2 regions of the Micromonospora sp. NPDC049891 genome follow, and region 1 is predicted to be linked to the other one. Evidence: riboswitches for the same ligand, from Rfam matches in the RefSeq annotation. Region 1 holds a riboswitch; the other holds the start of a gene.
What was found. Region 1 has a riboswitch for S-adenosylmethionine ahead of AB0I71_RS14355 (ABC transporter substrate-binding protein). Riboswitches for the same ligand answer to the same signal wherever they lie in the genome.

Region 1 (15,817 bases):
TCCGGTTGCCGTCGGTGTGCAGCCAGTCGGCGGTGGCCGCGGCGGCGGCCGGTGCCGCAGCCGTCGGGGCCGCTGTCGCGGCGGGTGCGACGGTGGTCAGGCCGAGCAGAGCCACGGCCGCTGTCGCGACGGCCTGGAGTTTTCTACGTGCAGACATGCGACTTCCTCTGGTGGTGGGTGAGGGAGCGAGCACGTCGAGAAACAGTCCTTGCCCAGGGACCGTGGGAGCGCTTCCACGCCCACCCTAGGCGGTCAACCCCCACAGCGGAAGGCCCACCCCGCAACCTCCGCGATCTTGCACTTTCGGTCGCCGCAAAGGCGGTCAAGATGTGCATGTCGACGACCGAAACTGCAAGATCGACGGGGTGGGGGTGGGGTTAGACCGCGAGGGCCTCTCGGACCGTGTGTTCGGCGGTGGCGCCGCCGTTGCCGGAGGAGGTGACGCGGCCGGACTCCAGGACGTGGTAGTGGTCGGCCACCCGCAGCGCGAACCCGAGGTGCTGTTCGACCAGAAGCACGCTGAACCCGGTCTGGGCGATAAGCGCCACGATCCGGTCCTGGATCTCGGTCACCACCGACGGCTGGATGCCCTCGGTCGGTTCGTCGAGCATCAGCAGCCGGGGCCGGGTGATCAGCGCCCGGGCGATGGCCAGTTGTTGACGCTGACCGCCGGAGAGCAGCCCGGCCCGCCGCCGCAGCAACTGACGCAGCGCCGGGAAGAGGTCCAACACCTCCGCGGTGGCCGCCGTCCCGTCGCGACGACCATCGGCGACCAGGCGCAGGTTCTCCGCCGCGGTCAGGTGCGGAAAGCACTGCTGCCCCTGCGGCACGTACGCGATGCCCCGGGCGACCCGCTCGTGCGGGGCCAGCCGGGTGATGTCCTCGCCGTCCAGTTCGACCCGTCCGGCGGTGGGGCGGAGCAGGCCGGCGGCCACCCGCAGCAGAGTGGACTTGCCGGCGCCGTTGTGGCCGAGCACCGTGGCGACTCCGTCGGCGGGTACCGCCACGTCGACGCCGTGCAGCACCCGACTGCGCCCGTAACCGGCGTGCACGCCACGTATCGCGAGCATCATGCCTCCGTGTGCGTCGGGGCCGACCCGGCGTCGACCGGGTGACCGAGGTAGACCTCCTGCACGCGCGGATCGGCCTGCACCTGGGCGACGGTGCCCTCGCTGAGCACCCGACCGGCGTGCAGCACGGTGACGGTACGGGCGAAGCGGCGCAGGAAGTCCATGTCGTGCTCGATCACCACCACCGTGCGGTGCTGGCTCACCTTCTCCAGCAGCTGCCCGGTGGCGTCGCGTTCCTCGTGACTCATGCCGGCGACCGGCTCGTCGAGCAGCAGCAACCGGGTGTCCTGCACCAGCAGCATGCCAATCTCCAGCCACTGCTTCTGCCCGTGGGCGAGGGTGCCGGCGAGCTGGTCGGCGCGACTCGCCAGGCCGATCACGTCGAGAGCCTCGGCCACCTCGTCGGGTACGCCGTGGCGACGCCGTAGCAGCGTCGCCCAGCTCCGCCGGGCGCCAGCGGCGATGTCGAGGTTCTGCAACACCGTCAGCTCCTCGAACACCGTCGAGGTCTGGAAGGTGCGGCCGACGCCGAGCCGGCTGATCCGGTGCACCGGCCGGCCGAGCAGTTCCCGGTCACCGAAGCGCACCGAGCCGGTGGCCCGGACCAACCCGGTGACCGCGTCGACCAGAGTGGTCTTGCCGGCCCCGTTGGGTCCGATCAGGAACCGGATGTCGCCGGGCGCGACGTCGAGGGACACCCCGTCAACGGCGGTGAAGCCGTCGAAGCTGACCCGCAGGTCACGCACGTAGAGCCCGTGCAACTGCCCGGTCATGCCGACCCCTCCCGCCGCCGTAGCCGAAGTCGGCCGAATCGACCCGGGCGCGGTTCACCGTCGTCGCGGCGGCGAACCAGGCCGATCAGCGACGCCAGGCCGCCGGGCAGGAACGCCACCACCACCACGAACAGCAGGCCCTGAAGGTACGTCCAGGTGCCCGGGAAACGCTCCGACAGGGCGGTACGCGCCCACACCACGGCAACCGCGCCGAGCACCGGACCGAGCAGCGTGGCCCGGCCGCCGACGGCGACGCCGATGACGAACTCGATCGACGGCACGATCCCGATCAGCGCCGGGGAGATGATGCCCACCGCAGGAACGAACAGTGCGCCGGCCAGCCCGGCCATGCCGGCGGCGACCACGTACGCGACAAGTTTGACGGTGGCCGGGTCGTACCCGAGGAAACGGACCCGTTCCTCCGAGTCGCGGACCGCCACCAGCAGTTCGCCGTAGCGGCTCTGCATCAGGTGCCGGGCCAGGGCCAGCAGCGCCAGCAGGGTGCCGGCGATGATGAAGTAGACCATCCGCTGGTTGACCGGGTCGTCCAGGTCGTAGCCGAAGAAGCCCTGGATGTCGGTGAGTCCGTTGGTGCCGCCGGTGGTGCCCTGCTGGCCGATCAGCAGGATCACCATGGCGGCGGCGAGGGCCTGGCTGAGGATGGCGAAGTAGGCACCCCGCACCCGACGCCGGAACACAAGCGACCCGAGCACGAAGGCGACAGCCATCGGCAGCAGCACCGTGGCGGGCAGGGCGAACCAGGGGCTGGCGAACGGTCGCCACCACAGTGGCAGCTCGTCGAGTTGCCCGTACAGCAGCATGAAGTCGGGCATGTTGCCCGGACCCGCGTCGGCGAGCTTGAGGTGCATGGCCATCGCGTAGCCACCGAGGCCGAAGAAGACGCCCTGGCCCAGGGTGAGCATGCCGCCGCGCCCCCAGGCCAGGCCGATGCCGACCGCGACCATGGCCACGCAGAGGTACTTGGCCAGCAGGGAGAGCCGGAAGTCCGACAGCAGCAGCGGCGCGACGGCGAAGAGCAGGGCCGCACCGAAGGCGAACCCGGCGGCGGCCCGGTAGCGGTGCCGGGACGGTCCGGCCGCCGGCCTGGTCGGTGGTGCCGGCGCGGGGTCGGTGGCGGCGACGGGATCTCGGGCGACGGTGGTCATGCCAGGCTCCTGGTGCGCAGGGTGAACAGGCCCTGGGGTCGCCACTGGAGAAACGCGACGATGGCGATGAAGACCATCACCTTGGCGACACTGAGGGTGGTGAGGTATTCGCCGGTCGCCTGGAGCACGCCCAGGGCGAAGGCGACGATGACGGTGCCCTTGAGCTGGCCGATTCCGCCGACCACGACGACCAGGAAGGCGTCGATGATCAGGTTGGTGCCCATGGTGGGACCGATCGGACCGAGCAGGGTGAGGGCCACGCCGGCGATGCCGGCCAGGCCGGAGCCGATGAAGAAGGTCATCCGGTCGACCCGGGCGGTGGCGATGCCGGAGACTGCGGCAAGGTCCCGGTTCTGCACGACGGCCCGGATCCGGCGGCCGAGCGGGGTGACCCGCAGGGCGACTGTCAACGCGAGGACCGCGCTGCCGGCCAGGGCGAGGATGAACAGCCGGTTGTTGGCCACGGTGATGCCGCCGGGCAGCCCGATGTTGCCGGTGAGCAGTTCCGGGGCGCGGGTCTGCACGTTCGGGCTGCCGAAGATGTCCCTGGCGAGCTGTTGCAGGATCAGTGACACCCCCCAGGTGACCAGCAGGGTGTCCAGCGGGCGGGCGTAGAGACGGCGGATCAGCAGGATCTCCAGCAGCACGCCCATCGCGCCGGCCACCACGAAGGCGACCGGCAGGGCGATCAGCAGCGACCAGCCGGCCGCGGTGATGACCTGTTGCAGGACGTAGGTGGTGTAGGCCCCGGCCATGATGAACTCGCCGTGGGCCATGTTGATCACGCCCATCTGACCGAAGGTGAGGGCCAGACCGAGCGCGATGAGCAGCAGCACCGCCCCGATGCTGACGCCGGTGAAGAGTTGGCCGATGAGAACTGTCACGGTGCGTACTCCGAACTGCTTGTGGGGCGGTTCGGGCGGGACCTGAGGTCCCGCCCGAACCGGGGTGACGGCTAGCTCAGGCCGCCGGCCCACGGGTAGCTCTTGAGGTACGGGTCGGGGGTGATCGGCTGTCCGGAGTTCCAGACCTCGGTGATCAACCCGTCCGCACCGACCTTGCCGACGCGTGCCGTCTTGGCGATGTGCTGGGTGGCGCCGTCCACGGTGACAAGCCCCTCGGGCGCCTCGAAGGTGATGCCGTCGGAGGCCTCGCGGACCTTCTCCACCTCGAAGGTGCCGGCCTTCTCGACCATCGCCTTCCACAGGTAGACCGAGACGTACGCGGCCTCCATCGGGTCGCTTGTCGGCTTGTCCGCCCCGAACTTGGCCTTGTACGCCGCGACGAACTTCTCGTTCGCCGCCCCCGGCGTGGTCTGGTAGTAGTTCCAGGCGGTCAGCTGGCCCTCCAGGTACTGGGTGCCGATGCTCTTGACCTCCTCCTCGGCGATCGACACCGACACCACAGGCATGCTGGCGGCGGTCAACCCGGCGGACTTGTACTCCTTGAAGAACGCCACGTTGCTGTCGCCGTTGAGGGTGTTGAAGACCGCGTCCGCGCCGGAGGACTTCACCTTGTTGGTGATGGTGCCGAACTCGGTGGAGCCCAGCGGGGCGTAGTCCTCGCCCAGCACCTTCATCCCGTTGGCCTCGGCGTACGCCTTGATGATCTTGTTTGCGGTGCGCGGGAAGACGTAGTCGGAGCCGACCAGGTAGAGCGAGGTGGTGCCCTGGGCCTTGAGGTAGTCCAGGCCGGGGACGATCTGCTGGTTGGTCGTGGCTCCGGTGTAGAAGATGTACGGCGACTGCTCCAGGCCCTCGTACTGCACCGGGTAGAACAGCAGCGCCTTGTTCTTCTCGAACACCGGCTTGACGGCCTTGCGGCTGGCCGAGGTCCAGCAGCCGAAGACGGCCGCCACGCGGTCCTCCCGGATCAGCTTCTCGGCCTTCTCGGCGAAGGTCGGCCAGTCCGAGGCGCCGTCCTCGCCGACAGGTTCGACCTTCTTGCCGAGGACGCCCCCGGCGGCGTTGATCTCCTCGATCGCCAGCATGATCGAGTCCCGGACGGTCACCTCACTGATGGCCATCGTGCCGGAGAGGGAGTTGAGCAGGCCCACCTTGACGGTGTCGCCGGAGACATCGGCGCTGACTCCCGCAGCGGTGTTCCCGTCGGTGGTCTTGCTGCCGCACGCGGCCAGCGCGGCCGCGGCGACCAGGGTCATGGCACCCGCCAGGATGCGGCGGCCCCGGATCAGTGTCATCAATTCTCCCTGCGTCGCGCGTGTGACGTCAGTCAGTGCCCGGGAACGATCGTCGGCCCCGAGTCGAAGTGCGGATCTGGGTAACTGCGGTGCGGTCCGTCGGAACATTGAGCGCTACCGGGTGCGGCGGGTGGACACCGACCTGGCGGCGATTCGAATATCGGGCAGGGAAAGCTTCGATCCGTTTCATTGCGCGGATGTTTCCCGGTCCTCAATAGACTGTTTCCGCTGGCCCAGGCCGCCCTGATGACGGGCACGAAAAATGCCGGCACCTCACCGGGGAGAATCGGCGAAATGGCACCGGCACACAATTATCAGCGGCAGTCGGCCGCACTTTCCGTCCATCACCGGACGGTGGTCCAATCCGGCACGACCGCCGGATGCTTCACGTAGGAAGTATCTTTGCGGCCGTCCGGCGAACCTGTCAAGGCACGGTCCGGTCACGCCCTGCGGAGATCACAGTTCAGCGAGGACGGTGAAGTCCAGCCCGTCGGCCTCGGCCAGGTAGATCCGCTGGCGCACGTGCCGGCGACGCAGCCGCAACTCGCCACGCGGCCCGTCGTACGACACCACGTCCGCGGAGGCCTCCACCGCCCGTACGTCGAGCGTGCCGGCCTTGGCGATGAGCGCGGCCAGCAGCATCACGCCCTCGTAACAGGACTCCCCCAGGCTGCCCAGCGGCGGCGCCTCCAGCCCGAAGCGGCGGCCGAAGCTACCGTGGAAGTCGAGGTTCTCCTGCGTCACCAGGCCGGCGAAGAAACCCGCGGCGCTGAACAGCCCCCGGGTGTTGGCGGCACCGCTGGCGAGCAGCATGTTCTCGTCCATCAGGGTGCTCAGTCGCAGGCACCGCTGGTCCAGGCCGGACCGCGCGAACGCCCGGTTGAACCGCACCGCGTCGGCGCCCACGAGCAGCATCAGCACCCCGTCGGCGTCACTGTGCTCGATGCGGCGCAGCACCTCGGCGTAGTCGTGCGTCTCCAGCGGCAGGAAGTGCTGGCCGACCACCCGCCCGCCACTGCGCAGCGCGTACCGGTGCGCCGCCCGGGTGGTCCGGCGCGGCCAGACGTAGTCGTTGCCGACCACGAACCAGCGCCGCACCCCGAGATCACCGGCGAGCACCCGCATCGCCGGCCACAGCTGCGCGTCCGGCGTCTCGCTGGTCAGGAAGACACCCTCGGTCCGTTCTCCCCCCTCGTACAGGGCGGTGTAGACGTACGGCACCCGGTGCGCGATGCGCGGCGCCACCGCCTGGCGTACCGAGGAGATGTGCCAGCCGGTGACGCCCTGCACCGCGCCCATCGACACCAGCGCCTCCACCTCGGCGGCCACCTCGGCCGGCGGCGCCCCGCCGTCGACCGGCACCAGCCGCAGTTCCCGGCCGAGCACACCGCCGCGCCGGTTCAGTTCCTCGACCGCGAGCTGGGCGCAGAGTTCACAGCTCGGGCCGAACATGCCCGCCGGCCCGCGCATCGGGTACACGAGCGCGATACTGACCACGCCACTGTCGACGGTCAGCCAGGACGCCCCGGCGGTGATGCTCTCCCCCGCCTGCGGGCGCCCGGACCCCGGTGCCGGCGCGGACATGAACACATGGTGGCCGCCGCCGCTGGTGAAGACCAGCCCTCCCCAGCCAGCGGGACATCTCGCTACGATGACACGGCAACCGCGAGGCGGGAGTGCCATGTCAGACCTTCCCGGTTCCGCAGCCGACCTGCTACCCCTGCTCACCCGCGCCGAGCGGCTGCTCTCGCGTCGGGTCGGCGGGGTGCTCGCCGCCGAGGCGCTGAGCATCGAGGCGTGGAGGGTCCTCTGCCTGCTCGCCGACGGGCTCGGGCACCCGATGAGCGAGGTCGCCGCCGAAGCGTCGCTGCCACCGGGCACGCTGACGAAGCTGGTCGATCAACTCGTCGACCGCAACCTCGTCTTCCGCCGGGTCGATCCGATCGACAGGCGTCGCATTCGCGCCTACCTCACCGCGCGAGGTCGTCGCGAACATGAGCGGGTGGACGCGACGATCCGCGCCCACCTCGCTGGCCTCGACACGACGGACGACACCAACCTGGCTGGCCTGCTCGACGCCCTGATCGCCCGCCTGGACACCAGTCACCGCGCCCCCACCCCCGCCCAGCCACTCCCCTGACCGCCCCACACCCCCAGACACGCCGCGATCTTGCACTTTCGGTCGCCGATATGCGCTACTTGCGACTTCTGGGCGGACCGGAAGTGCAAGATCGCCGAGCTCGGGGGTGGGTCAGCCGCCGTTGACGGGGCGGAACTGCGGGACCGAGTGGCGGGCGCGGGGGGTGGGGTTGGTGGTCCGGCCGATGGTGTCGAACATCGTTCGGCCCAGTACGGCGTGGGCGCGTACGGCCGGGTGGGTGCCGCCGTAGTTGTCGAGTTCGCCGAGGGAGTCGGCGAAGAACGCGTATGTCAGGGTGGGCGCGCCGGTCGCGTCGAACATGATTCCGACCTCGTGACGGGCCGCCCCCGAGGAGTCGTAGTCCGCACCGTACTTGGTGGCGACCCGGCTGCGCTCCGCCGAGGACATGTCGCGGCGGATCCCGTCGTGGTAGCCGTTGATCCAGCGCAGGACGCCGAGCAGGAAGTCACTCGACCGGGCCGAGAGCAGGGTCTTGTTGGCCAGCCGCCACAGCAGGTCGTGAGTCTCGCGCGGGGTGGTGACGCCGAGGAAGAACCGGTTCGGGTTGGCCACCGGCTCGACCCGGGTGTGGGTGAAACCCTTGGCCGCGAGGATCTCGTTGATCTCGAGCGCCGGCACCACCCGACCGCACATCCGCACCGCCGTGTTGTCGGAGACGAGCAGCATCGCGGTGAGGAAGTTCGCCACCGTGACCTCGTCACCCCAGACCGTCTGGAGGAAGTAGATCCCGCTGCCGCCGAGGATGGTGTCGGCGGTCAGGTCGAGCCGCTGGTCCAGCTGCAGCTCACCGCGGTCGATCTTGTCCATGACGGCCACCGCGACGGCCAGCTTCTGCACGCTGTACCCGTGCGTCACCCGGTCGGCGTCGTCGGCGATCACCGTCTGGAGGGCTCCGGTGGCGTCGACCATCGCGACGTGCGAGCGCCACACCCCGCCGGCCCGGGCCTGCTGCTGCCGGTACGTCCGGCGGATCCGCTCCCGCGGCGACACCTTGCCGTCGGCCACTGTGCTGTCGTCCCCCGGCGCGGCCGCCGCACCGGACGGCGTCGCCGCCCACGTCACCGCTGCCGCACCGAACCCGATCGCGGCCCGACGACTGACCCGCTTGGTCATTGCCTCTCCCCAGGGTCTCCGTTGACACCGGCGAGCACCGGCACCTAGACACACCCTGTCATATGACCACAAAGGACAGCCGATCATTTCTCCCGCGAGCCGGCCGAGGTGGCCCGCCTACCGGAGGCCGCGGTGGGTTACCGGCAGACGATGGCCGAGGAGCCCGGGCGCGAGCAGGCCCGTTCCGGGCTGGTGGCGCAGATCAAGCGGTCAGAGTGCGCTGATTGACTCCGGGGCCCGTTCCCGGCGGGACAGTGCCCGCACCACCGCGAGGGGACCGTGCCGCCAGGCGGCGATCCGGGTGAGCAGGTCACTTGTCAGTTCGGTCGCCGCCGCCGGCATCTCGGGCGTCGGCAGGTCCAGGCTGACCGCCAGATCGTCGGCGTGCACCACCAGCTCCAGCAACCGGGTCAGCAGGAAGTCGTCGACGGTCAGTCCCCAGTCGCCGAGGTCGACGATCCGGTACGGCGGCTGTGCCGGCACCGTACGGCGCAGCTTCGCCAGAAACCCGTCGACCTCGGCGGCGAGTCGATCGGCGGTGGTCTCGGCGGCGGCCCGTTCACCCCGGTCGCGGATGTCGGTGTTGTCCGCCTCGTCGGCGCCGGTGGTGACCCAGGCGCTACCGGTGAAGTGCGTCAGGACGTCGATCGCGGTGTGCCCGGGCGGGGCGTCGAGCAGCTCCGCCGTTCGGGTGATCTGGTTGGCGAGGTGCCGGGCCAGCCCACCGGTCGAGTAGTACGGCAGGGCACTCGGCATCGTCCAGCGCTCCGCCAGCACCGGCGTACGCAGCAGTGCGGCGGCGATGTCGGCGGCGGCGAGGTAGGCGTTCCGGATGGTGACATCCAGGGGCACCAGGCCCGGATCGACGCGCAGGCCGAGGTCCGGCTGTCCCAGCCAGTCCAGTCGAGCCGAGGTCTGCTCGGCGTGTTCGGTCAGCAGCAGCCGCACCCTGTACGCGGCCAGCAGGAACGCCTGCAGGGAGTCCACCCCGAACGCGGCGTCGACCGCATCGTCGCCCAGCCCCTCGATCTGGTACGGGCAGCACCAGTCACCGCCCGGCAATGGGTCGGGGTGCGGCCTGCCGAACCGAACGACCAGCTCCGACGTGCCACCGTCAGGAAGAACCATCGCGATCCGCCGCTCGGCGACGACCTCACCCAACTCGTACAACCCCACGCTCCCGTCCCCCGCCCGACGCAGCGATGGTATCCAGCGCGGTGTCCGGTTCGAGGTACTCCCGCAGGGTGTGCGCGTCCGGCGCGATGGCGCTCCACAGGGTCGCCGGGCCACCGGCAAGCGGTAGCCGGGCCCGCGTACCGCTCACCGCGGGCGGCTCCTCCGGTCGGGCCGGGTCCACGATCAGCAGTGAGCCGGTGGCGGGCGCGCCGGCCAGCACCGCCGGTCCGGCCCAGCCGGCGGCGTTCGGCCCGACCACCAGGGACTGCCGCAGCAGCGGCCGCCCGTCCAGGTCGACCCAGGTGTTGATCTCGACGTTGCCGGGGTGCTCGCCGTGTCGGCCGCAGATCAGCTCGTCCCGCCAGTGCAGCGTGCCGCCGGCCGCGACGTCCACCCGCGCGTCGGCGACATGCGCGCAGCCGGCCGCCGCGACCAGTTGCTCAGGCAGCCAGTGCAGGGTCGCCCGGTCGGCGACGGTGGCCCGGACCAGCATCCGGGACACCGCGCCGGGGCGGCCCGGCAGCGCGATGGACGCCGCCACCGTGTGGACGCGGACCACCGCGCCCGAGCCGACCTCGACGTCCAGCCGCAGGTCGTCGCCGGCGAGCGGACCTGCCGCGCCGCCGACGACGTACACCGTGACGCCACCGCCGGGCGCCGGTACCTGGCGGAGCAGCAGCGGGCTCTCGCCGCGCAGTTCGGCCAGAACGGTGTGGCCGTGCCGGTCGGCACGGGCCACCAGCCGGGCGGTGGCCCGCATCAGGCCTGCCCGGCGGGAGCCGCCACGACCGGCGCGAGTTGGTCCGCACCGGCCGACGCGGCCCGGTGGTGGGCCAGTTCGTGGCGGATCCACGCGGCGACCCGGGTCGCCAGCGGGTCCTCGGTGATGGACTGGAACACCGTGGGCAGGTCGCCGCGGCGGGCCCGGGCGTCCCGGTCCATCACGGACAGGTCGGCACCGACCATCGGCGCCAGGTCGGTCTTGTTGATGACCAGCAGGTCGGCCGCGGTCACCCCCGGACCGCCCTTGCGGGGCACCTTGTCCCCGCCGGCCACGTCGACCACGAAGATCTGCCGGTCGACCAGCCCTCGGCTGAACGTGGCGGTCAGGTTGTCGCCGCCGCTCTCCACAAGCACCAGGTCCAGCGGCCCCAACGCCTCGGCCAACTCGTCGACCGCGTCGAGGTTGGCGCCGATGTCGTCGCGGATGGCGGTGTGCGGGCAGCAACCCGTCTCCACCGCCCGGATCCGGGCCGGGTCGAGCACCCCGGCCCGCTTGAGGAAGTCGGCGTCCTCGGTGGTGTAGATGTCGTTTGTCACCACACCCAGGCGCAACTCGTCGGCGAACGCCCGGCACAGCGCAGCCACCAGGGCGGTCTTGCCGGAGCCGACCGGTCCGCCGATGCCGACCCGCAGCGCCCGGGCGGCGGCGGGCAGCGGGGCGTGCGGGTCGACCCCCGGCTCGGGGTGGGTGTGGGGAACGGACTCGTCGTGATCGATCTCAGGACGCAAAGAGACGCACCTCCCAGGTGGCATGAGCTTCAGCGTGGATGTCGGCGAGCGGAGCGGCGGCGGCGGGCAGCCGCTCCGGTGGTTCCTCGGCGGCCCGCGCCGCCCGCGCCGCGATCGCGTCGCAGGCACCGGCGAGCCGCACCAGAAGGGCCTGCACCTGGTACGGGTCCAGGCCGAGCAGGCGTACGGCGGCACTTGCCGAGCCGGTCACCGTCGCATGGGCGGCGACCGTGGCCACCTGCCCCGGGTCGACACCGGCGGCGGCACCGACCAGCCCCAGCACGAGCGGCTGGTGTGGACCGCCAGGCCCGGCCGGTAGGTCGTCGAAGCTGGCGGTCGGCCAGATCTGCCGACCCGCCCGCAGCAGCGCCTTGCCCTGCCGGCGGGACACCGACCGCTGGGCCGGCGAGGCGGTCCGGGCGTCCAGTTCGGCGTCGAGTCGGGCCAGCACGGCGGCCCGTCCCGCCGACCACGCCGCGCCACGAGCCGCCGCCGCGAACGCTGCCGCGACAAGTCCCGCGGTGGCCAGCCGACCGCGCAGGTACTCGCCGAGCGTGGCCAGGTCGGTGACCCGCCCGGCGGCGACAGCCGCCTCCAGCCCGGCTGAGTGCGCGTGCGCACCGGCCGGAAACCGCCCGTCGGCGAGGAGCAGCAACATCGTCGAAGTGGCCATCAGAACAGGAAGTACCGCTGGGTCATGGGCAGTTCGGCCACCGGATCCGGTTCCACCACCACGCCGTCGATCCGCACCGTGAAGGTGTCCGGGTCGACCTCGATGCGGGGCAGGGCGTTGTTCTCCGGCAGGTCGGCCTTGCCGCGCGACCGTACGTCGGTCACCGGCACCACCGGACGCCGGACGTCCAACCGCAGCCCGGCCTCCAGCGCGGCAGGGGCCACGAAGGCCAGGCTGGTGGCGGCGGCCGCGCCGCCGTACGCGCCGAACATCGGCCGGGGCAGCATCGGCTGCGGGGTGGGGATCGAGGCGTTCGCGTCACCCATCTGGGCGTACGCGATCATGCCGCCCTTGATGACCAGGTGCGGGCGTACGCCGAAGAAGGCCGGCTCCCACAGCACCAGGTCGGCGAGCTTGCCCGGCTCCACCGACCCGATCTCGTGGTCGAGCCCGTTGGCCATGGCCGCGCAGATGGTGTACTTCGCGACGTACCGGCGGGCCCGGTGGTTGTCGGCGGCGCCGTCGCCGGCCAGGGCACCCACCCGGGCCTTCATCACATGCGCGCTCTGCCAGGTACGCAGCACGATCTCCCCGATCCGGCCCATCGCCTGCGAGTCGGAGCCGATGATGGAGATCGCGCCGAGGTCGTGCAGCAGGTCCTCGGCGGCCATCGTGGACGGCCGGATCCGGCTCTCGGCGAAGGCCAGGTCCTCCGGCACCGCCGGATTGAGATGGTGGCAGACCATCAGCATGTCGAGGTGCTCGGCGAGGGTGTTGCGAGTGTACGGGCGGGTCGGGTTCGTCGACGAGGGCAGCACGTTCGGCTCACCGGCGACGGTGATGATGTCCGGCGCGTGCCCGCCGCCGGCACCCTCGGTGTGGTACGAGTGGATCGCCCGACCGCCTATCGCGCGCAGCGTGTCGGCGACGAACCCGGCCTCGTTCAGGGTGTCGGTGTGGATGGAGACCTGCACGCCTGAGGCGTCGGCGACGCGCAGGCAGGCGTCGATCGCCGCCGGGGTGGTGCCCCAGTCCTCGTGCAGCTTGAACCCGCCGGCCCCGGCCCGCAACTGCTCCCACAGCGCCTCCTCCGAGACGGTGTTGCCCTTGCCGAGCAGCAGCACGTTCACCGGGAACGTGTCGAGGGCCTCGTGCATCCGGGCCAGGTGCCAGGCGTTCGGGGTGACGGTGGTGGCCCGGGTGCCCTCGGCCGGTCCGGTGCCGCCGCCGACAAGGGTGGTGACCCCGCTGGCGAGGGCCTCGGTGACGATCTGGGGGCAGATGAAGTGCACGTGGGTGTCGACGGCACCGGCGGTGAGGATCCGGCCGTTGCCGGCGATCACCTCGGTGGCCGGGCCGATCACCAGGTCCGGATGGACACCGTCCATGGTGTCCGGGTTGCCGGCCCGGCCCAGCGCGACGATCCGCCCGTCCCGCAGACCCACGTCGGCCTTCACCACCCCCCAGTGGTCGAGGACGACCGCACCGGTGATGACGGTGTCCAGGGCCCCCTCGGCGCGGGTGGCCCGCGACTGGCCCATGGACTCACGGATCACCTTGCCGCCACCGAAGACCGCCTCGTCACCACCGACGCAGTGGTCCTGCTCGATCTCGATCATCAGGTTGGTGTCGGCCAGCCGGATCCGGTCGCCGGTGCTGGGTCCGTACAGAGCGACGTAGCGCTCCCGCTCCACGCTGCTCATGCCGGCACTCCACTTCGCTCCGTGCCGCCCAGCGGCACCACCCGACTGCACCTGCTGATTCGCTCGCTCATGTGGTCCGCCGTTCGTCGAGCGCTCCGGCGCATTCCCCGCGCAGGCCCGGCACGACCCGCGCGCCGCCGAGCGGCACCAGGTCGACGCGGCGGCTCACCCCCGGCTCGAACCGCACCGAGGTGCCGGCCGGTACCGCGAGCCGGTGCCCCCAGGCGGCGTCCCGGTCGAAGTCGAGCGCCGGGTTGGCCTCGGCGAAGTGGTAGTGCGAGCCGACCTGGACCGGCCGGTCACCGGTGTTGACCACTGTCAGCACCGTCACCGGGCGCCCAACGTTGATCTCCACGGGTCCGGCCGCCGGCAGGATCTCCCCGGGGATCATGGGATCGGGTGGTGCACAGTCACCAACTTGGTGCCGTCCGGGAACGTCGCCTCCACCTGCACCTCCCTCAGCAGCTCGGGGATGCCGTCCTGCACGTCGTCGCGGCTGAGCACGGTGCGCCCGGCGGCCATCAGGTCGACCACGGAATCGCCGTCACGCGCCCCTTCGAGCAGAAATGCGGTGATCACCGCGACGGCTTCCGGATAGTTGAGACGCAGGCCGCGCTCGCGGCGCCGCCGGGCGACGTCGGCCGCCACATGGACGAGCAGGCGGTCCTGCTCGTGGGGGGTGAGATACACGGGTGCTCCCGGTGGATGTCCGCGCCCCGCACGCCGCCGGCTCGACGCCTCGACGCGCCGCCGCACGGTTCGGGGTTCGCCCGCCGGCTCGACCAGCACGCCTGGAAGACCCGGGATTCCACCGTCCCGGCCCGCGTACCGACCACCGGCGGTGGCTTCTCGGATGCGGACCGCACCGCCCACCGCTGAGCAGACCGTAAGGGATCAAGCCGTTCACGGGCAACACCCCCGACGGGTGTACGCACCCAACCCCGCCCGTCCGCCTGGCCCATCCGGCCAGCGTGAGGGTGGTCATAACGGGTGGACGGTGGGCGGTCACCGGCTGCTAGCCTCGGCGACAGGTCATGAGTGCCAGCGCCAAGCCCCGGCTCGCTGGCCGGCAACCCTCCACCGCGCAGGGGTGCCCCGGGTGAGGACCAGGCATCGGAGCAATCTCCGGTGCAAGCGTGGCCTGGGTTCCCAGGTCATCACGACCTTGAGGAGAACCATGTCGTACCGTAGTCGACCCGCTGCCGCCGTGGCCCGCCCGGGCCTGACCCGGCGTCGCCACGTCGACATGATGCGGGTGTGCAGCGCCGCGTGTAGCTGACCGCGCCGCCGGTCACCAACCCCTGGCGGGTCGGCTGGCCACTTTCCCGCTCTGTCATCGATCCCATCCCAGCGGTCCGTCCTGCGGCGGACCGTCGGTGCGGCACGTCCGTGCCCGCCGCAGCTCAACCAGGAGACACCTGTGCGATTCCTTCCTGCCCTGACCCGGGCCGCCGCCGTCGGCGTCGCCGCGATCCTCGGCGCGACCACCCTTACCGCCTGCGCCTCGGACTCCGCCGGCAGCGCGGCCGACAACCCGTACAACCTGTTGCAGCCGGGGGTGCTGCGCGCCGGCACGCTCACCGACGCCCCGCCGAACGTGTATCTCAAGGACGGCACGTTCACCGGCTTCGACAACGACCTGCTGGTCGCAGCCGCCGACAAGCTCGGCCTGACTGTGGAGTTCGTCGGCACCGACTTCTCGGGGCTGCTCGCCCAGGTCAACAACCGCAAGTTCGACGTCGGCAGCTCCTCGATCACCATCACCGAGGCGCGCAAGAAGACCGTGGACTTCGGCAACGGGTACGACTTCGGTTACTTCGGGCTCGACGTACCCGCCGGGTCGGCGTTGCGCAGCTTCGACGAGTTGCCCGGTAAGCGGGTGGTGGTCGTGCAGGGCACCGTCCAGGACGACTACGCCACGAACAACGGCCTCGACCCGGTGCGGGTGCCCGACTACAACGGCGCGATCAACCAGCTCAAGGCCGGTACCGCCGACGCGTGGATCGCTCCCGCCGAGATCGGTGAGAAGACCGCAGCGGACAGCGGCGGCAAGATCACGGTGGCGGCGAAGGAACTCAGCCCGGCCCCGACCGCGTACGCCTTCGCCAAGGGCAACGACGCGCTGCGCGAGGCGCTGAACCGGGCGCTCGACGAGGTGATCGCCGACGGCACCTGGACCCGGCTACAGGAGCAGTACTACCCGGGCCGGCCGATCCCGGCCGACTTCACCCCGGGCAGCGGGGACGTGTCGGCACCGGCCGCCTCCTGAC
Region 2 (15,817 bases), on a different contig from region 1:
CGGTGGGCGGTTCCGGCTCGCCCGGAGGCGAGGAGAGCGGGCCTGTCGGGGGCGGCTGGTCGGACATGAACCCTCCTCAGCAACGGCTGGATCGGTTCATGATCTTCCCTTGTGGGGCACCGGCACCGCAGCCCCCTCCGGCCATGGTCACGTCACCCCGTCGACGATCAGTCAGTGGGGTGGGTGGTCCGCACTCAGATGACGCGTACCCGCTCGGCCTGCGGGCCCTTCTGGCCCTGGGCGATCTCGAACTCCACCCGCTGACCGTCGTCCAGCGCCTTGTAGCCGTCCATCTCGATCGCGGAGAAGTGGACGAAGACGTCCTGCCCGCCGTCGACGGCGATGAAGCCGTAGCCCTTCTCGGCGTTGAACCACTTCACGGTGCCTTGTGCCACGGTGTTTTCCTCACTCTGCACGGCGTTCCACTACCTCGGGTCGCCGGCGCACCGGCACCCGGAAACCACCGGTTTCGGCAATCGGCGACGACCACTGAAACGGGTGACCGAAATCGCACGCTACACGAGGAGTGACGACCGCGCACGACCACAAATCGGGCGTATTACAGTCACCCGCATCGTCGTACGTCATTGTGATAAGCATGCGGGCATGACCATCGTCACCGACGGAACCGGCGTGCGTCGGGCCGTGATCCGCCGGGTCGAGCCAGCCGACGCGGCCCGGATGCGCGCGCTACGCCTGGAGATGCTCGCGGACGCACCGCTGGCGTTCCTGGAGACGATCGCCGAGGCCGCGGCCCGACCCCACGCCGAGTACGCCGCCCGGGTCGCCCAGGTCTCCGCCGGTTCGGACACGGCGCAGTTCGTGGCGGATCCGGGCGGCCGGCTGGTCGGCCACGCCGGTGGGGTCATCCACCCGACCGAGCCGGGCGTGACAGTGCTCTACGCCGTCTACATCACCCCGGCCTGGCGGGGCACCGGCCTGCTCGCGGATCTGGTCGACGCAGTGGCGGGCTGGTCCCGGGCCGGTGGGAGGGACGAGCTGATGCTTGAGGTGGTGGTCGGCAACGACCGTGCCTACCGGGCCTACCAGCGACTGGGCTTCGTCGACACCGGCGTCCGCGTGCCGCACCCGAACATCCCCGCCCTGCGCGAACTCCAGATGCGCAGGGCCGTCTGAAACCCGACAGACGATCGCCGACCTGGGCCGATGTGGTGGGCGGCCACCAGAACCGCCCACCTCGGAACCTCAGACGTGCCGGCGGCTCTGCACGATGCGGAACCGGTTCGCCACGTACGCCCCGTCGGTCAACGCCGAGTTGGCCGCCGCGTTCGCCCCACTGCCATGGAAGTCGGAGAAGGCCGCCGACTGGTTCACGAAGACACCGCCGGTGAGGTTTGCCGACAGGTGCACCCCGACGTCGATCGCGGCCGCCTCGGTGGCGTCCAGCACGGCGTTGTCGGTGGAGTAGACGGCCGCCGTGAGGGCACCCTTCTCCCCCACTGTCGAGCGCAGGATCTCCAGGCTGTGCGCGGTGGAGTCGGTGGCGACGGCGAAGGAGATCGGCCCGAACCACTCCCGCGAGTAGGTCGCGGTGTCGCCGGCGTCCAGCTTGACGATTGTCGGCGTACGCACGACGGCGTCGGGGAACGACGGGTGCTCGACGGTACGCGACTCCAGCACGGGCTCGCCGACCTTGGCGACCTCGTCCAGCCGCTCCAGCACACCGTCGTTGACGATCGCCCCGGTCAGCTCCACTCCCCGGGCCGGATCACCGGTGAGCTTGCCGACGGCCGCGGCGATTCCGCCGGCCACCTCGTCGAAGCTCTTGTGCCCCTGGTCGGTGTCGATGCCGTCCCGCGGGATGAGGATGTTCTGCGAGGTGGTGCACATCTGGCCGCTGTAGAGCGTCAGCGTGAAGCCCAGGTTCCGGCACATCCCGGCGAAGTCGTCGGTGGAGTCGACCACCACCGTGTTGAGCCCCGCCTTCTCGGTGTACACGGCCGCCTGCCGGGCGTTGGCCTCCAGCCAGTCGCCGTACTCGGTGGAACCGGTGAAGTCGACGATCCGGACCGCCGGGTGCAGGGCGAGGGTCGAGGCGAGCTTCTCGCCCGGGGCCTCGGGGGCCAGCAGGATCAGGTTGGGGTCGAAGCCGGCCTCGGCGAGCACCTCGCGGGCGTACCGGACGGTGATGGCCAGCGGCAGCACCGCGCGCGGGTGTGGCTTGACCACGACGGGGTTCCCGGTGACAAGCGAGGCGAAGAGACCCGGGTAGGAGTTCCAGGTCGGGAAGGTGTTGCAGCCGATCACCAGGGCCACTCCCCGGGGTACCACGTGGAAGGTCTTGGTCATCCGCAGCGGGTCGCCCTTGCCGGCGGCCTTCTCCCAACCGGCGGTACCCGGGTGCCGGGTCATCTCCGCGTACGAGTAGGCCAGCGCCTCCAGCGCGCGGTCCAACGCGTGCGCCCCACCGGCCTGGAAGGCCATCACGAAGGCCTGGCCGCTGGTGAACTGCACCGCGTTCGCCAGCTCGAAGACGTTCTTGTGCAGCCGATCGAGGATCTCCAGGCAGACCCCCACCCGGGTCTGCGGGCCGGCGTCACGCCAGGCGGGCAGCGCCGCGGACGCGGCGGAGACCAGCTGGTCGGCGTCGGCGTGCGGGTAGCGGACGTTCAACGCGACACCGAACGGGCTGGTCTCGGTGGCCACCCGGTCGTCGCCGCCCGGCTGGTCGAGCGGGAAGTCCCCGCCCAGGTACGCCTCGAAGGCGGCCTTGCCGTCGGCGGCTGCCGTCTCGCCGTACACCCGCGGGCTGGGTGATTCCGGGTAGGCGGACCAGTACCCCCGCTCCGTGATCGCGGTCAGCGCACGGTTGAGGGTCTCGGCGTGCCTGTCGTAGAGGGGGTGCGGGGTCTCCGTCATGCCCGCCATCATGCAACACGAAGCCCCCAGATCAGTAGGGGCGTGTCACAACTTCAGATGGTGAGCTGCCAGTTGCTCCACCGGTCCATCACCCGGAAACCGAGCTGCTCGTTGATGGCGATCATGTGGTCGTTGCTGCCTGCGTTGAAGGTGTCGATCACCCGCACGGCGGGCTCGTGGGCGAGCAGGTGCCGCAGATTTTCGATCTTGGCAAGCAGGCCGAGCCGATGGCCCCGGTGCTCCGGGTCGACGATGGTGATCTGCTGGAACGAGTGCCAGTCCGCCGACGCCCCGACGTCCAGCAGCGTCCACGCGACCAGCCGACCGGACGCCTGGTGGCGGACACCGACGTGGTAACGCCGCCGGCCACGGGCCGCCAGCGCCAGCTCGGTGCCGCGCAGGCGTTCGGCGTCGACCTGCTCGGGCTCCCAGGCCAGGTCACCCATAGGCGCGTCCGCCAGCAGCCGCCCGTCCAGGTACGCCACGTCGGCGACCAGGTCGTCGGGGGTGTGCCCGCGCCAGCACACAACCTCGTAGCCGGTCGCCCGGCCCCGGGCGTCGGCCAGCAGCGTGTCCAGCTTCGCCTGGTCCAGATCGGCGGTGTCCAGCCGCCGTCGCACGTCGGGCAGGGCGTCGACCGCGCCGAAGGCGGTGGCGAAGGCGGCGCCCGCCGAGGGACGGTCGGGTGCCCCGGGCAGGTGGGCCATGCTCATCGCGCTCACCCGCTTGCGCCCGTGCTCGCGCAGCACGGCGAGACCGTGCTGGACCAGCGCGCGACCCACCCCCCGGCGCCGGTACGCCGGGTGCACGGACAGGTCGGCGGAGGCGTTCTCGGTGTTGTCCAGTTGCGGCAGGTCGAGTGCGAGATGGCCGGCGGGCTCACCGTCGAGGTGGGCCAGCAGGTTGACCGGCGCGGTGCCCGGCATCGGATGGCGCACCATCGCGGTGAACCGTTGCCGGCAGAAGGGCGGGAAGTCGGGCAGGTCGGCGGCGAGGCGCGCCGCGCCGATCCGGTACGCCTGGTCGATCGCCTGCTCGTCGGCGGGACCGAAGGTGGTGACGGTGACGGTCATGCCGGCAGCGTGCGGGACAGACAGACGAACGGGCCAGCGATTTTCGCTGGCCCGTTCGGACGTTGGTCGGGAGGGACGATCGCACAACGCCTCCGGCGCTGGGTCGTAAAGACTGAAAGTCTACGGCGAAACGCCCTCCCGCACGGAGCATCTTGCGCCGTCCGTTTGCGGTCGTCAAGTCCCTGGCGGCGTGTTTCGCTCACTCCCTGCGAAATGCCGCTTACTCACCAGCACGGCGTGGTCAGCTCAGCAGGCCCGCGTCGCGGGCGGCCCGCAACGAAGGCTTGATCCGGTGGGTGGGGCCCACCTCACCGGCGACCGCGTCGAGCGTCTTCAGCCCTTCGCCGGTGTTGAACACCACCGTCTCGGCGGTCGGGTCCAGCCGGCCCGACTCGACAAGCTTGCGCAGCACCGCCACGGTCACCCCGCCGGCCGTCTCCGCGAAGACCCCGGTGGTACGCGCCAGCAGGCGCACACCCGCGCGGATCTCGTCGTCGTCGGCGTGGTCCATCCAGCCACCGGTGCGACGGACCGCCTCCAGGGCGTACAGCCCGGCCGCCGGGTCGCCGATGTTCAGCGACTTGGCGATGCCGGTGGGCTTGACCGGGGTGATGGCGTCGGTGCCGGCGTGCAGTGCGGTGGCGATCGGGTTGCAGCCGGCCGACTGCGCGCCGAACACCTTCCAGCCACCGGCCGGGGCGTCGACCAGGCCGATCTCGACGAGTTCGCTGAACGCCTTGTCAATCTTGGTGAGCAGCTCACCCGAGGCCATCGGAATGACCACCTGGGCGGGGATCCGCCACCCGAGCTGCTCGGCCACCTCGTAGCCGAGCGTCTTGGACCCCTCCGCGTAGTACGGCCGGACGTTGACGTTCACGAAGGCGGTGTCCTCGAACTCGTCGGTCTCGACCAGTTCGCCACAGAGCCGGTTCACGTCGTCGTACGACCCGTCGATGGCGACCAGGTCGCCGCCGTAGACGGCGGTGGTGACGACCTTGCCCTGCTCCAGGTCGCTGGGGATGAAGACCACGGACGGCGCACCGACCCGGGCGGCGTGCGCGGCGACGGAGTTGGCCAGGTTGCCGGTGGAGGCGCAGGCGAACCGGGAGAAGCCGAGCGCGCGGGCGGCGGTGAGCGCCACCGACACCACCCGGTCCTTGAACGAGTGGGTGGGATTGGCGCTGTCGTCCTTGACCCACAGCGGAGCGGTGATGCCCAGCTCGGCGGCGAGCCGGTCGGCGGCCACCAGCGGAGTGAACCCCGGGTCCAGGGTGACCCTGGCGGCCGGGTCCTGGCCGGCGGGCAGCAGGGCGGCGTACCGCCAGAGATTGCGCGGGCCGGCTTCGATCTGCTCGCGGGTCACGGCGGCGAGGGCGGCCGGGTCGTAGTCGACCTCCAACGGGCCGAAACACTCGTAACAGGCGTGCTGGGCGGCGAGCGGGTAGCGGGCCGAACAGGCCCGGCAGACCAGGGCACGGGCGGGGCTGGCGGCGGTGTCGATGCCGGACGGGGCGAGCGTCGACGTCATGTCGAAGTCCTCTCATCTTTCCCCGCATCGCACCCTGCGGCGGGGACGGAATTGGCACCTGCCCCGCCGAACGCTCAACGGTGAGCGCGCGAGGTGGTTGCCGGGGCGTCGTCGGGCCGTATCCCTCAGCCCCTCTGGATGAGGTATGCAGTTGTGTCGCCGAGTCTAGGCAATCCGGTCGCGACCGTCGCCGGTCAATCCCAGCTTGTGAGCGAATCCTCAGCGGCGCCGTCGCGTGCCCCGGCGCCGCTGAGGACCGCCGTCAGGCCGGGACGGAGCGCGGTTCAGCCTGATCCAGGGCGACCGTCGCCGCCCCGCGCCGCCACAGGTTGTCGACCGCCCAGGTGCCTGGGCCGAGCACCGCGACCAGGAAGAACGACCAGCAGAAGAGCACTGACAACTCGCCGTGGTTGCGCAGCGGCAGCAGCGCGTCGGGCTGGTGGACCACGAAGTACGCGTAGGCCATGGAGCCCGACGCCAGCAACGCCGCGGGCCTGGTGAACAGCCCCAGGAGCACGAGGCCGCCGCAGATCAGCTGGATCATCGCGGCGTACCAACCCGGCCACTGGCCGAGCGGCACGGCCTCGCCGGTGCCCCGGTTGCCACCGAAGACGCCGAACACGGACGACATGCCGTGAATGAGGAACAACAACCCGATCACAATGCGGAACAGGGACAAAGCCGGCCCGCCGAACCGGTCAGCACGCATTGGTACCTCCTACGAGTGGGGTGGTGGTACCAGAATGCGGAAATCATAGATAGTTGTCGATGCAATCTCTCTTGGTGGGAACGCTCCCACACTCATCCTAGCGGCCGAAACTTCCGGAAGCGGACCCATCACGACCGGAAACCGTGCGGTCCGCTGGTACCGGTGGCGGGGCAACGGGCCGTGGCTGCCGGTGCGACGATGCTCCGATGCCAGGCACAACGGTCCCCGAGTCGACCTCCGGTGGCCGTCGGCTCGCCACCGGTTCGGTCTCGATCGCCGCAGTCTTCACGCTGCTCACCGGCTGCGCTCCGGCCGGCGAGGTGGCCGGCGTCCCGCCCGAACCGGTGCCGACGTTCAGCGCGACCGGCGACACGCCGTCCCGCGATGGCGAGCCCGACGGCGATGACGGCCCGACGTCCGGCTGCCCCGAATCCGGCGTCCGGATCACCTACCGCGGCGTCAGCGCCGCCATGGGACTGCGAGCGATGGGCCTCGAACTCGTCAACTGCGGCGCACGCCCCTACCCGCTGCGCGGGTATCCGGAGCCGAGGCTGCGGGACGGGGAAGGGAAGGTGATCCCGGTCCGGGTGATCCGGGGTGCGGAAGGAATAACGTCCGGCTTCGACAAGCCACCCCGACCGTTGGTGCTGGCTCCCGGCGAGGCGGCCGGCGCCGCGCTGCTCTGGCGGAACCTGGTCGACAACCCGACGGTGGTGGCGACAAACGCCGAGCACCTCGAGGTCGCCCCGCTGCGTGGCCAGCCGGCGCAACAGGTCGTCATACAGGGGCGGATCGACCTGGGCAACACCGACCGGCTCGGGGTGAGCGCCTGGCAGAAGCGCGAGCCGAGCACGCCCACCGCGACGCCCGGAACGCCTACCCCACCGGTCCCGCTGCTCTGACCACGTGCACTGCCCTCAGCTGGTGATGTCCTTACGGGTGAAACGCCAGAAGGCCAGGCCCCAGAACACTGTCGCGTAGCAGATGGCCGAGACGGTGCCCCGCACGATGTCGTCGGTCTGCACGGGCGTGGAGAGCAGCCCCAACCACGCGGTGCTGTAGTGGGTCGGCAGGAACGACCGGATCGCGCCGAGCGCGGTGATCTGGTCCAGGATGCTGGAGAGGATCCAGAGCAGCACCGCGCCACCCACCGCGCCGAGCGCCGCGTCGGTGGTCACCGAGAGCAGAAACGCCAGTCCCGCGACCACCAGCAGGACGATCGCCAGGTAGCCGAGCACCGCGAGCAGCCGCAGCAGCCCCTCGCCCGGCTCCAACTGCGCGGCGACCGTGCTGCGCAACGGCGACCAGCCGTAGCGCAGGGTGCCGATGGCCAGCGCCGTGCCGGCGAGCAGCAGCAGCGCCAGCGCCGAGTAGGCGAGCGCGACAAGCAGCTTCACCGTGAGCAGTCGGGCCCGGGGCACCGGGATCGCCAGCAGGTAACGCAGGCTCCCCCAGCTCGCCTCGCTCGCCACCGTGTCACCGCAGAACAGCGCCACCACGACGACCAGCAGGAACGAGGCCGACACGAAGATGGTGAAGAGGGTGAAGTTCAGTCCACCGGAGGTGGCGAGATCGATCAGGCTGCCGAACTCGGCCCCGCCATTGTCGTCGTCGTTGGTGTCGAACTGGAACGCGATCAGGATGATCAGCGGCAGCAGTACCATGAAGCCGAGCGCCAACTGGGTACGCCGGCGCGACGCCTGCCGGCGGAACTCCGCGCCGAACGGCAGCGTCCGGGCGGGCCGGTAGCCGGCCGCCGCACCCGAGGCGGCAACGCTTGTCGTGTCCCGCGTCGGCTCGACAGTCGATCCCGCCATCACCGGTCCCCGCTTCCCCGAGAATTCTCGCCCACCAGGGCGAGGAAGGCGTCCTCCAGGCGGCGCCGGGGCACCACCCGGTCCACTGCGATTCCGGCCCGGACCAGCTCAGCGACCACCTCGCTGCGGGCGGTGCCGTTGGTGTCGACCACCAACTGCCCGTCCGCGTCGTCCAGGACCCGTACGCCACCGAGGCCGTCGAGCACGTCGCGGGCCGCGGTCGGGTCACTCACCTCGAACAGCACGCTCGGCGAGTCACCGACGATTTCCTCGACCGGCCCGGAGGCCACGATCCGGCCCTTGTTCACCACCACGGCGTGGGTGCAGGTCTGCTCCACCTCGGCGAGCAGATGGCTGGAGACCAGCACCGCCCGGCCGTCGGTGGCGTACCGCTGAAGCACCCGACGCATCTCGGCGATCTGCGGCGGGTCCAGCCCGTCGGTCGGTTCGTCGAGCACCAGCAGTTCCGGCAGGCCGAGCATGGCCTGGGCGATGGCCAGCCGCTGCCGCATGCCGTGGCTGTACTTGCGCACCCGCCGGTGCACCGAGGATCCCAGCCCGGCGATCTCCAGTGCCTGCTCGAAGTGGGCGTCGGCCTCCGGCCGACCGGTCGCCCGCCAGTACGCCTTGAGGTTCTCCAGCCCGGACAGGTGCGGCAGGAACCCCGGCCCCTCCACAAGTGCGCCGATCCGCGACAACACCGGCGAGCCGGGCACCAGCCGGTGTCCGAAGACGTAGATCTCCCCCGCCGTCGGCTGGGTCAGCCCCATCAGCACCCGCAGGGTGGTGGTCTTGCCGGCGCCGTTAGGCCCGAGCAGGCCGACCACCTGACCGGGGTGCACCTCGAAGTCCACCTCGGAGACGGCCACGAAGCCGTCGGCGTACTCCTTGCGCAGGTGGCGCACGGCCAGCGGGGTGTCCGCGTAGTCCGGATGGATCGAGGTGTCCTGGCGGCGGTGCCGCAGGCGCAGCACGGCCACGAGCACGACGAGCCCGATCACGATCGCGGCGATCAGCCCGACCAGTACCCAGCGCCAGAGCGCCGCCTCGGTGGGGATCGGGTCGCTGTCGACAGTCGGCAGGCTGACCGGAGTGTCACCGACCGCGACCGCGTAGACGGCCGGCTCGATCGGAGTCGTGTACGCCTGATCCGAGGTGGCCACCACCAGCCGGAGCCGGTGCCCGGCCTCCACCCGGTGCACGATCGCCGGCAGGGTAACGGTGACCGGCGCGGCGGCGTCTACGCTCGCAGGCAGGCCGGTGAGCCGGATCGGCGCGATCAGCCCGCTGGGCAGGGTGGCCGCCCCTTCCGGGTCGACCACGTAGAGCTTGGCGAAGAGGACGGCCTCGCCGCTGCTCGACGCGGCACGCAGCGAGACGGTCGGCGCGCCGACGATGTCGACAGCTTCGGTCAACGGCTCGGACTCGAACCGGGCGTGCTGCCCGGGTATGTCACCGGCCACCCCGCTGAGCAGCGAGCTCAACGAGCCGGCGAACGGTACCGAGGAGATGGCGGCGGGGTTGCCGCCGGGCGGGTTGGCCACCGGCTGGGCCGGGCCGGCCACGGCCACCTCGACGCGGGAGTCGCCGCCGAGACCGGGGTAGTCGTCGGTGCGGTAGCCGGTGGCGACCAGGCCCCGGTCCATCGCGTCGAAGCCGGCGATCCGGCTGAAGGTGAAGGTGTCGCCCGGCGCCGTCCCGGTCCCCGCGACGTAGTGGTCGAGCCACTGCGCGGTCAGGAACTTCACCCGGTCGGAGTCGGTCTGCGGTCCGGAGCCGCCGTCGTGGCCGCCGGTGAACCAGGCGACCCGCACCGGGGTGCCGTTCGCGGCGATGCCCCGGGCGTTGGCATCGGCCTCGCCGAGCGGGAAGAGCGTGTCCGCCGCGCCCTGGACCAGCAGGGTGGGCGCCTCGATCCGGTCCAGCACGCCGGCCGGGCTGGACCGGCGCAGCAGGTCGACGGCGGCCTGGTCGGCCCGGCCGGTGGCGGCGATGCGCAGGTACGCGGCGCAGACGTCGGCGGCGAACCGGCCACAGGAGGGATCGGGCAGACCGCCGACGGTTGGTGCGCCGGGTGCGGTGCCAGGCCCTTGGCCCGGAGCGGGGCTGGGCGGCCCGGCGCCCGGCGCGCCCTCCGGCGTCTCGGCGCCGGTGCCGGAGATCCCGGCCGGGCCGGAGCCGACGTTTCCGCCGCCACCGAAGAAGATCCCGGCCCAGCCCGACTTGAACACACCCTCGGTCGGCTCGTCGCCGGTGCTCTCCGGCAGGAAGGCGCGGGACAGGTCGTTCCAGGTGATCATCGGAACGATCGCGTCGACCCGCTGGTCCTGGGCGGCGAGCAGCAGCGCCAGCGCACCGCCGTAGGAACCGCCGACCACACCCACCCGGGGGTCGCCGGTGGCGTCGGTACGGATCTCCGGTCGCTCGGCGAGCCAGTCCAGCAGCCGCTGGGCATCGCGTACCTCGTGGTCGGGACTGTCCAGGTGGATCTCGCCGCCGCTGCGGCCGAAGCCGCGCGCGGTCCAGGTCAGTACGGCGTACCCCCGGTCGGCCAGGTCCTCGGCGTCGATGCGGACGGACTCCTTGGTGCCGCCGAAGCCGTGAGCGAGCAGCACCGCCGGCACCTCGCGGCCGGCCGAGGCGTCACGCGGAAGATACAACGTGGTGTCCAGGTCGACCGGCTCGTCACCGTCGGGTCCGGACCGGACGGTGAGCATCGCGGACTCGGTACGGAAGCCCGGCCGGTCCGGCCAGACCGCCCACACCACGGCCGCCGCCAGCAGGACAGCAGCCGCCGTGGCGGCGACGGCCCGGCGACCGGTGGGCAGGGCACGTCGGGTCCGTGCGGCCGAGAACGGCGATCTCATTGGGCACACGGTACGGCCCGAAACCTGAGTATTAGCTGAGATCCGCCGTACGTCCGTTCTGGTAGCCCGATCGTCATCCGACGAAGGTCATCCGCACAACGTCCAGTCGGCGAACCTTTGGGACGACTTCGCATCATGGGAATTCCTGCCTTTCATCGGAATCCATACTCAAGTACGCCTATCTCCTACATGAACGGCACCCACCGTGAGCGAATTGATCGCCGTGAGTCACATCGCTCGAAGTGACGCAAAGCTGACGGTTGCAGACCGTCCCAGACCACCAGGCTTCGATTAGTTTTCCGGTCCGGCGCACGGGACCGGCTCGTCGACGCCGTCGGACAACCTGCGCCACGCCGGAGGAGACAACCATGACCGTTCCCGCTCCGCGGGTCCGTCGCCGGCCCCGGACACCGGGCCGGCTGTTGCCGCTGCTACTCGCCACCGCGCTGCTGCTGCCGGTGGCGTTCCTCGTCGTACAGGCACACCAGCTCGTCGACACCGACCGCGACGTCGTCGCGCGGGAACGACTCGGCGTCGAGTACCTCCGCGCCCTCGGTCCGGTGACCGACGCGCTCGTCGACGCGCAGAGCGCCGCCGTCACCGGACGGTCGCTGCGCCGGGACACCCTCGACCAGGCGGTCGAGCGGGCCGCCACGGTCGACGCGCGCATCGGTGGCGAGTTGAGCACCAGCGAGCGGTGGGCCGGGCTCCGCGCGAAGCTGGAGGCCCTGCCCGAGCGCTCACTCACCGACCCGGAGGCCGCCTTCACCGTGTACGGCGAGGTCACCGACCTGCTGCTGGCCCTGCACGGCAAGGCCCGGGAGACCTCCGGCCTGATCCGGGACCCCGGTGTCGACGCGTATTTCCTTCAGGACGGCGTCGGGGAGGAGATGCCGGAGGCGGTGGTGGCCGCCGGCCGGCTCACCGACCTGGCCGTACTGATGAACCGCCGGCCCGCCGCCGAACGGCTCCAGTCGCTCAGCCAGCTGGCCACCCTCCGGGGTGCCGCCCTGCAACCCGCCAACGACCTGGCCAACAACCTGCGGTCGGTGGTGGAGAACACGGAGAGCGCCGACCTCGGCGCGAACGTTCTCACCCCCTTCGACGCCTACCAGCGGGCCGTCGAGACGATGGCCCTGTACTCCCAGCCGGTCGACCGGGCCGGCACTGTCGACACGACCCGGCTCCTCGCGGCCCGCAACGAGGCACAGCAGGCCGCGAAGCAGCTCCAACCGGTCCTCCTCGACGAGATCGACCGGCTGCTGGAGAAGCGACTCGACGGCCTGGACCGGGATCGTCTGCTGATCCTCGGCGCTGGCGGCCTCGCCGCACTGCTGCTTGTCGGTCTCGCGGTGAGCAGCTGGATGTCCCGTCCGAGAGACACTTCGGTCGCGACGGCGGGCGGTGTGACGCCGGCACCGCCGCCGGGTGTCCGGTGGGATCCCGTCGGGTCGCGCCCCGTCGAGCAGCCACCTACGCTCCAGCCGGTGGGACAGCTCCACGAGCCGGATCGGTGGAGGCCCTTCGATGCTGCTCGGTAGGCTCCGGATCCGGGGCAAGCTCACCCTGCTGGTGACCATTCCCCTGGTCTGCATGCTGGGGCTGACGCTGCCAGTGGTCTGGGAACGAACAGGTGTCGCCCAGCGGGCCGGCGACATCGACCAGACAGTCCAGATCGCCAGCCGGGTCGGCACCCTGCTTCAGCACCTGCAGCGGGAACGCATGCTCGCCATCGGTCTCCTGCTCGGCCAGGTCGAGCGCAGCGCCCTGGTGCAGGAGATCGCAGAGGTGGACGACCGGATCGTCGACCTGCGGGTCGACTTCGACGACGACCTTCCAGCCGAGGTGGACACCGCACTCGACGGCATCCAGCAACTGGCCGAGGTACGCACGGCCGTGCTGGCCGGGCAGGCCGCACCGCCACAGGTCATCGGCGCGTACGGGCCGATCCACATTGCCTTGATCGACTCGTTGCGGCTGCCGTACGACGTGGACACCCGGACCCCCGCCGGACGGCAGACGCTGGCCCTGGACAGCATCCTGCGCAAGAGCGAGGGACTCAGCGGCGGCGGTGCCCTGATCGTGCTGGTCGCCGCCTCGCCGAACCCACAGTTCGCCACCGCCTTCGTGGCCAACATGGCCACCCTCCAGTCGGAGAGCAGCAAGATGCTCGGCCTGCTCACCCCGGAGCAGCAGGCGCTTGTGAACATCGAGCAGACCGCGGTGGACGCCCGGACCAGCCCGGAGTTCCTCCAACAGAGCGCCCAGGACCCGGCGGCCGCGGTCGCGGACATCCCCATCCAGGCCCTCTTCCCGACCGTCTCCTCGCTGATCACGCTGGGCCAGTTCGTCGAGAAGAAACTGGTCGCCGACGTGACCGCGGAGGTCCGCGCACAACGGCAGGCGGCGCTCTCCGGGGCGTACTGGGTGACCGGGCTGGTCGCGCTGATCCTGATCGGTGTGGTGCTGCTCGCCCTGGCCATCGGCCGCACGGTGACCGGGCCGCTGACCCGCCTCACCCGCTCCGCCGACCGGGTCGCCCGGGTCGCCGAGTCCGAACTGGTCCGGGTGGCCGACGACGAGACGGACAACGCCCAACCCGTCCGCCTCGATCCGGTCGACGTCCGCGCCCGGGACGAGGTCGGCGACCTGGCCCGGGCCTTCGAACGGGTGCAGAACACGGCCGCGCGGCTGGTGGAGCGGCAGGCGGCGAGCCGACGCAACGTGGCCCAGATGTTCGGCCACGTCGGCCGGCGTACCCAGAACCTGGTCGGTCGGCAGATCGCCCTGATCGACCGGTTGGAGCAGCAGGAAACCGACCCGGGACGGCTGGAGAACCTGTACCGGCTCGACCACATCTCCAGCCGGCTGCGGCGCAACGCCGGCAACCTGGTGGTGCTCTCCGGTGCGGTGGGCGACGTCGCGCACGTCGCGCCGGTGCCGTTGGCCAACGTGGTCCGCCTCGCCCTCGGTGAGATCGAGGACTACACCCGGGTGGACGTCCAGGTGCCCACCGAGGCCGCAGCGGCACCGGCGATCGTCGGCGACCTGGTGCTGGCGCTCGCCGAACTGATGGAGAACGCCACCGTCTTCTCGCCGCCGCAGACCAGGGTGCTGGTCAGCGGCGAACTCACCGAGCACGGCGTACAGCTCACCGTGGTGGACCACGGCATCGGCATGACCGAGGCACGGTTGACCGACGAGAACGCCCGCCTCACCCGGCGGGAACGGCTGGATCTCGTCCCGACCGAGGTGCTGGGGTTGTTCGTGGTGGGTCGGTTGGCCCGCCGGCACCGCTGGGCGGTCGGTCTCTCCGCCACCCCCGGCGGCGGTGTCACCGCCACCCTCCAGATCCCCCGTACGTCACTTGTGGTCGGGACGCCCGAGCCGGCCGGCCCCCCGGTTCCGCCGGTCGGCCGGGCCGCGCCGGTGGCCGCCCTCCCGGCCCGGCACCAGCTTGAGCCGGTGCCACCGGCCGGTGACACCCCGGCGGCGGCCGACCTGGTCGGCCCGGTGCCGGAACCCGCGACGGTGCCGGCCGGGTTCAACCCGACGCTGCTGACGCGGGCCACCGAGAGCATGGAGTTGTCCGAGTCCTGGGACGCCTTCGCCACCGGCCCGGAGGGGGCCGGGAAGACCGGCCCGGAACCGGCCGTGCCGACCGGGATCGACGCGGCGACCGTGACGGTGCCGCAGGTCACGCCGGTGTCGACGGCCCCACCGGCCCCGATGCCCGGGGTCCGGCAGCGGGTGCCGGGGGCCAGCCTGCCGAGGACGGCGCCGAAGGTGGGTCCGGTCGACGCCACGGGAGTCGACCCGAGCGCGGCCCGCGCCGCTGTCGAGGCGTTCGAGTCGGGGGTGCGCCGGGCCGAGCAGAGTCAGGCCGATGCCCTGCCACAGCCGGTCGAGCCGCCGGCTCCCCCGGGGCTGTCCCAGCTGTCCCGCAGGGTGCCCGGCGCCAACCTGATCGCGCAGTTACCGCAGCAACCGCTCACCCAGGACCCGGGCGATCCGGCCGAGGTCCGCGATCGCATCAACGCGTTCGAGACGGGCGTCGCCCGGGCTCTACGCGACGTCCGTAACGACCGCAGCGACAACGAAGGAACGCCACGGTGACCAGCCCGCACGTGCACGAGAACCTCGACCACCAGAGCCATCCGGCCGGTGACCTCAGCCCCGAGGCCCGTACCTTCAACTGGCTGCTGGATTCCTTCACCTCCGGAACCGCGGGGGTGCTGGAGGCGATCGCCGTGTCGTCGGACGGCCTGCTGATGGCCATGTCCGCGATCAAGGACAGGTCCAACGCGGAGCGTCTCGCCGCAGTGGTCTCCGGCATGACCAGCCTGGCCGGCGGGGCCGCCAGTTGGTACGCGTTGGGCGGGCTGAACCGGGTCGTGGTGGACATGGCCGAGGGTTATCTCCTGATCAGCGCGATCAGCAGCGGTTCGGTGCTCGGCGTGGTCGCCGACCGGTCGGCCAACCTGGGTACCGTCGCCTACGAGATGACCCTGTTCGCCGGTCGGGCCGGTGGCGCGCTCACCCCGCGCCTGATCGCCGAACTCAAGAACTCCGTACAGCAATGAATCCCGACGCCGCCGGTGCGGAACAGGAGCCGGTGATCCGCATCCGGCCCTACCTGCGCGAGTCCTCCCCGGCCGGCTCCGCCGGCCCGGCGGGCGCACCGGCGGCGGTCGGATCGGAGCCCGAGGAGGCCGGACCGACCGGACCCCGCCCCTTCGTGCTGACCGCCGGCCGGGTGGCCGGCGCCGACCCCACGATCGGCCTGGAGACCCAGGTGACCGCCCGGCCGGCAACCGAGCCGTGGAGCGTCACGGCCACCCGGTTGAGCCCGGAACTCCAGGCGATCGTGGCGCTCTGCGGTGAGCCGATCTCGGTCGCCGAGATCTCCGCAAAGACCCGGTTGCACTTCGGTGTGACCCGGG

Region 2: another riboswitch for S-adenosylmethionine. It lies ahead of thrC (threonine synthase); the one in region 1 lies ahead of AB0I71_RS14355 (ABC transporter substrate-binding protein).

What each region holds. Positions count from the first base shown of each region.
Region 1 is NZ_JBFAML010000009.1:111,213-127,029, forward strand. Features, by position in the region: gene AB0I71_RS14270 (cellulase family glycosylhydrolase) at 1-157, opposite strand, end outside; gene urtE (urea ABC transporter ATP-binding subunit UrtE) at 378-1,070, opposite strand; gene urtD (urea ABC transporter ATP-binding protein UrtD) at 1,070-1,843, opposite strand; gene urtC (urea ABC transporter permease subunit UrtC) at 1,840-3,009, opposite strand; gene urtB (urea ABC transporter permease subunit UrtB) at 3,006-3,893, opposite strand; gene urtA (urea ABC transporter substrate-binding protein) at 3,965-5,209, opposite strand; gene AB0I71_RS14300 (substrate-binding domain-containing protein) at 5,666-6,793, opposite strand; gene AB0I71_RS14305 (MarR family transcriptional regulator) at 6,891-7,349, shown strand; gene AB0I71_RS14310 (serine hydrolase) at 7,461-8,483, opposite strand; gene AB0I71_RS14315 (maleylpyruvate isomerase N-terminal domain-containing protein) at 8,694-9,659, opposite strand; gene AB0I71_RS14320 (urease accessory protein UreD) at 9,637-10,419, opposite strand; gene ureG (urease accessory protein UreG) at 10,419-11,171, opposite strand; gene AB0I71_RS14330 (urease accessory UreF family protein) at 11,161-11,844, opposite strand; gene AB0I71_RS14335 (urease subunit alpha) at 11,844-13,547, opposite strand; gene AB0I71_RS14340 (urease subunit beta) at 13,615-13,938, opposite strand; gene AB0I71_RS14345 (urease subunit gamma) at 13,935-14,237, opposite strand; gene AB0I71_RS14350 (hypothetical protein) at 14,253-14,426, shown strand; SAM riboswitch class IV at 14,578-14,690, shown strand; gene AB0I71_RS14355 (ABC transporter substrate-binding protein) at 14,968-15,816, shown strand.
Region 2 is NZ_JBFAML010000008.1:68,354-84,170, reverse strand. Features, by position in the region: gene AB0I71_RS12930 (hypothetical protein) at 1-67, opposite strand, end outside; gene AB0I71_RS12925 (cold-shock protein) at 195-395, opposite strand; gene AB0I71_RS12920 (GNAT family N-acetyltransferase) at 607-1,137, shown strand; gene paaN (phenylacetic acid degradation protein PaaN) at 1,207-2,880, opposite strand; gene AB0I71_RS12910 (GNAT family N-acetyltransferase) at 2,934-3,953, opposite strand; gene thrC (threonine synthase) at 4,195-5,481, opposite strand; SAM riboswitch class I at 5,491-5,626, opposite strand; gene AB0I71_RS12900 (DoxX family protein) at 5,744-6,190, opposite strand; gene AB0I71_RS12895 (DUF4232 domain-containing protein) at 6,397-7,092, shown strand; gene AB0I71_RS12890 (ABC transporter permease subunit) at 7,108-8,007, opposite strand; gene AB0I71_RS12885 (alpha/beta fold hydrolase) at 8,007-10,874, opposite strand; gene AB0I71_RS12880 (hypothetical protein) at 11,243-12,415, shown strand; gene AB0I71_RS12875 (nitrate- and nitrite sensing domain-containing protein) at 12,402-14,990, shown strand; gene AB0I71_RS12870 (roadblock/LC7 domain-containing protein) at 14,987-15,457, shown strand; gene AB0I71_RS12865 (DUF742 domain-containing protein) at 15,454-15,817, shown strand, end outside.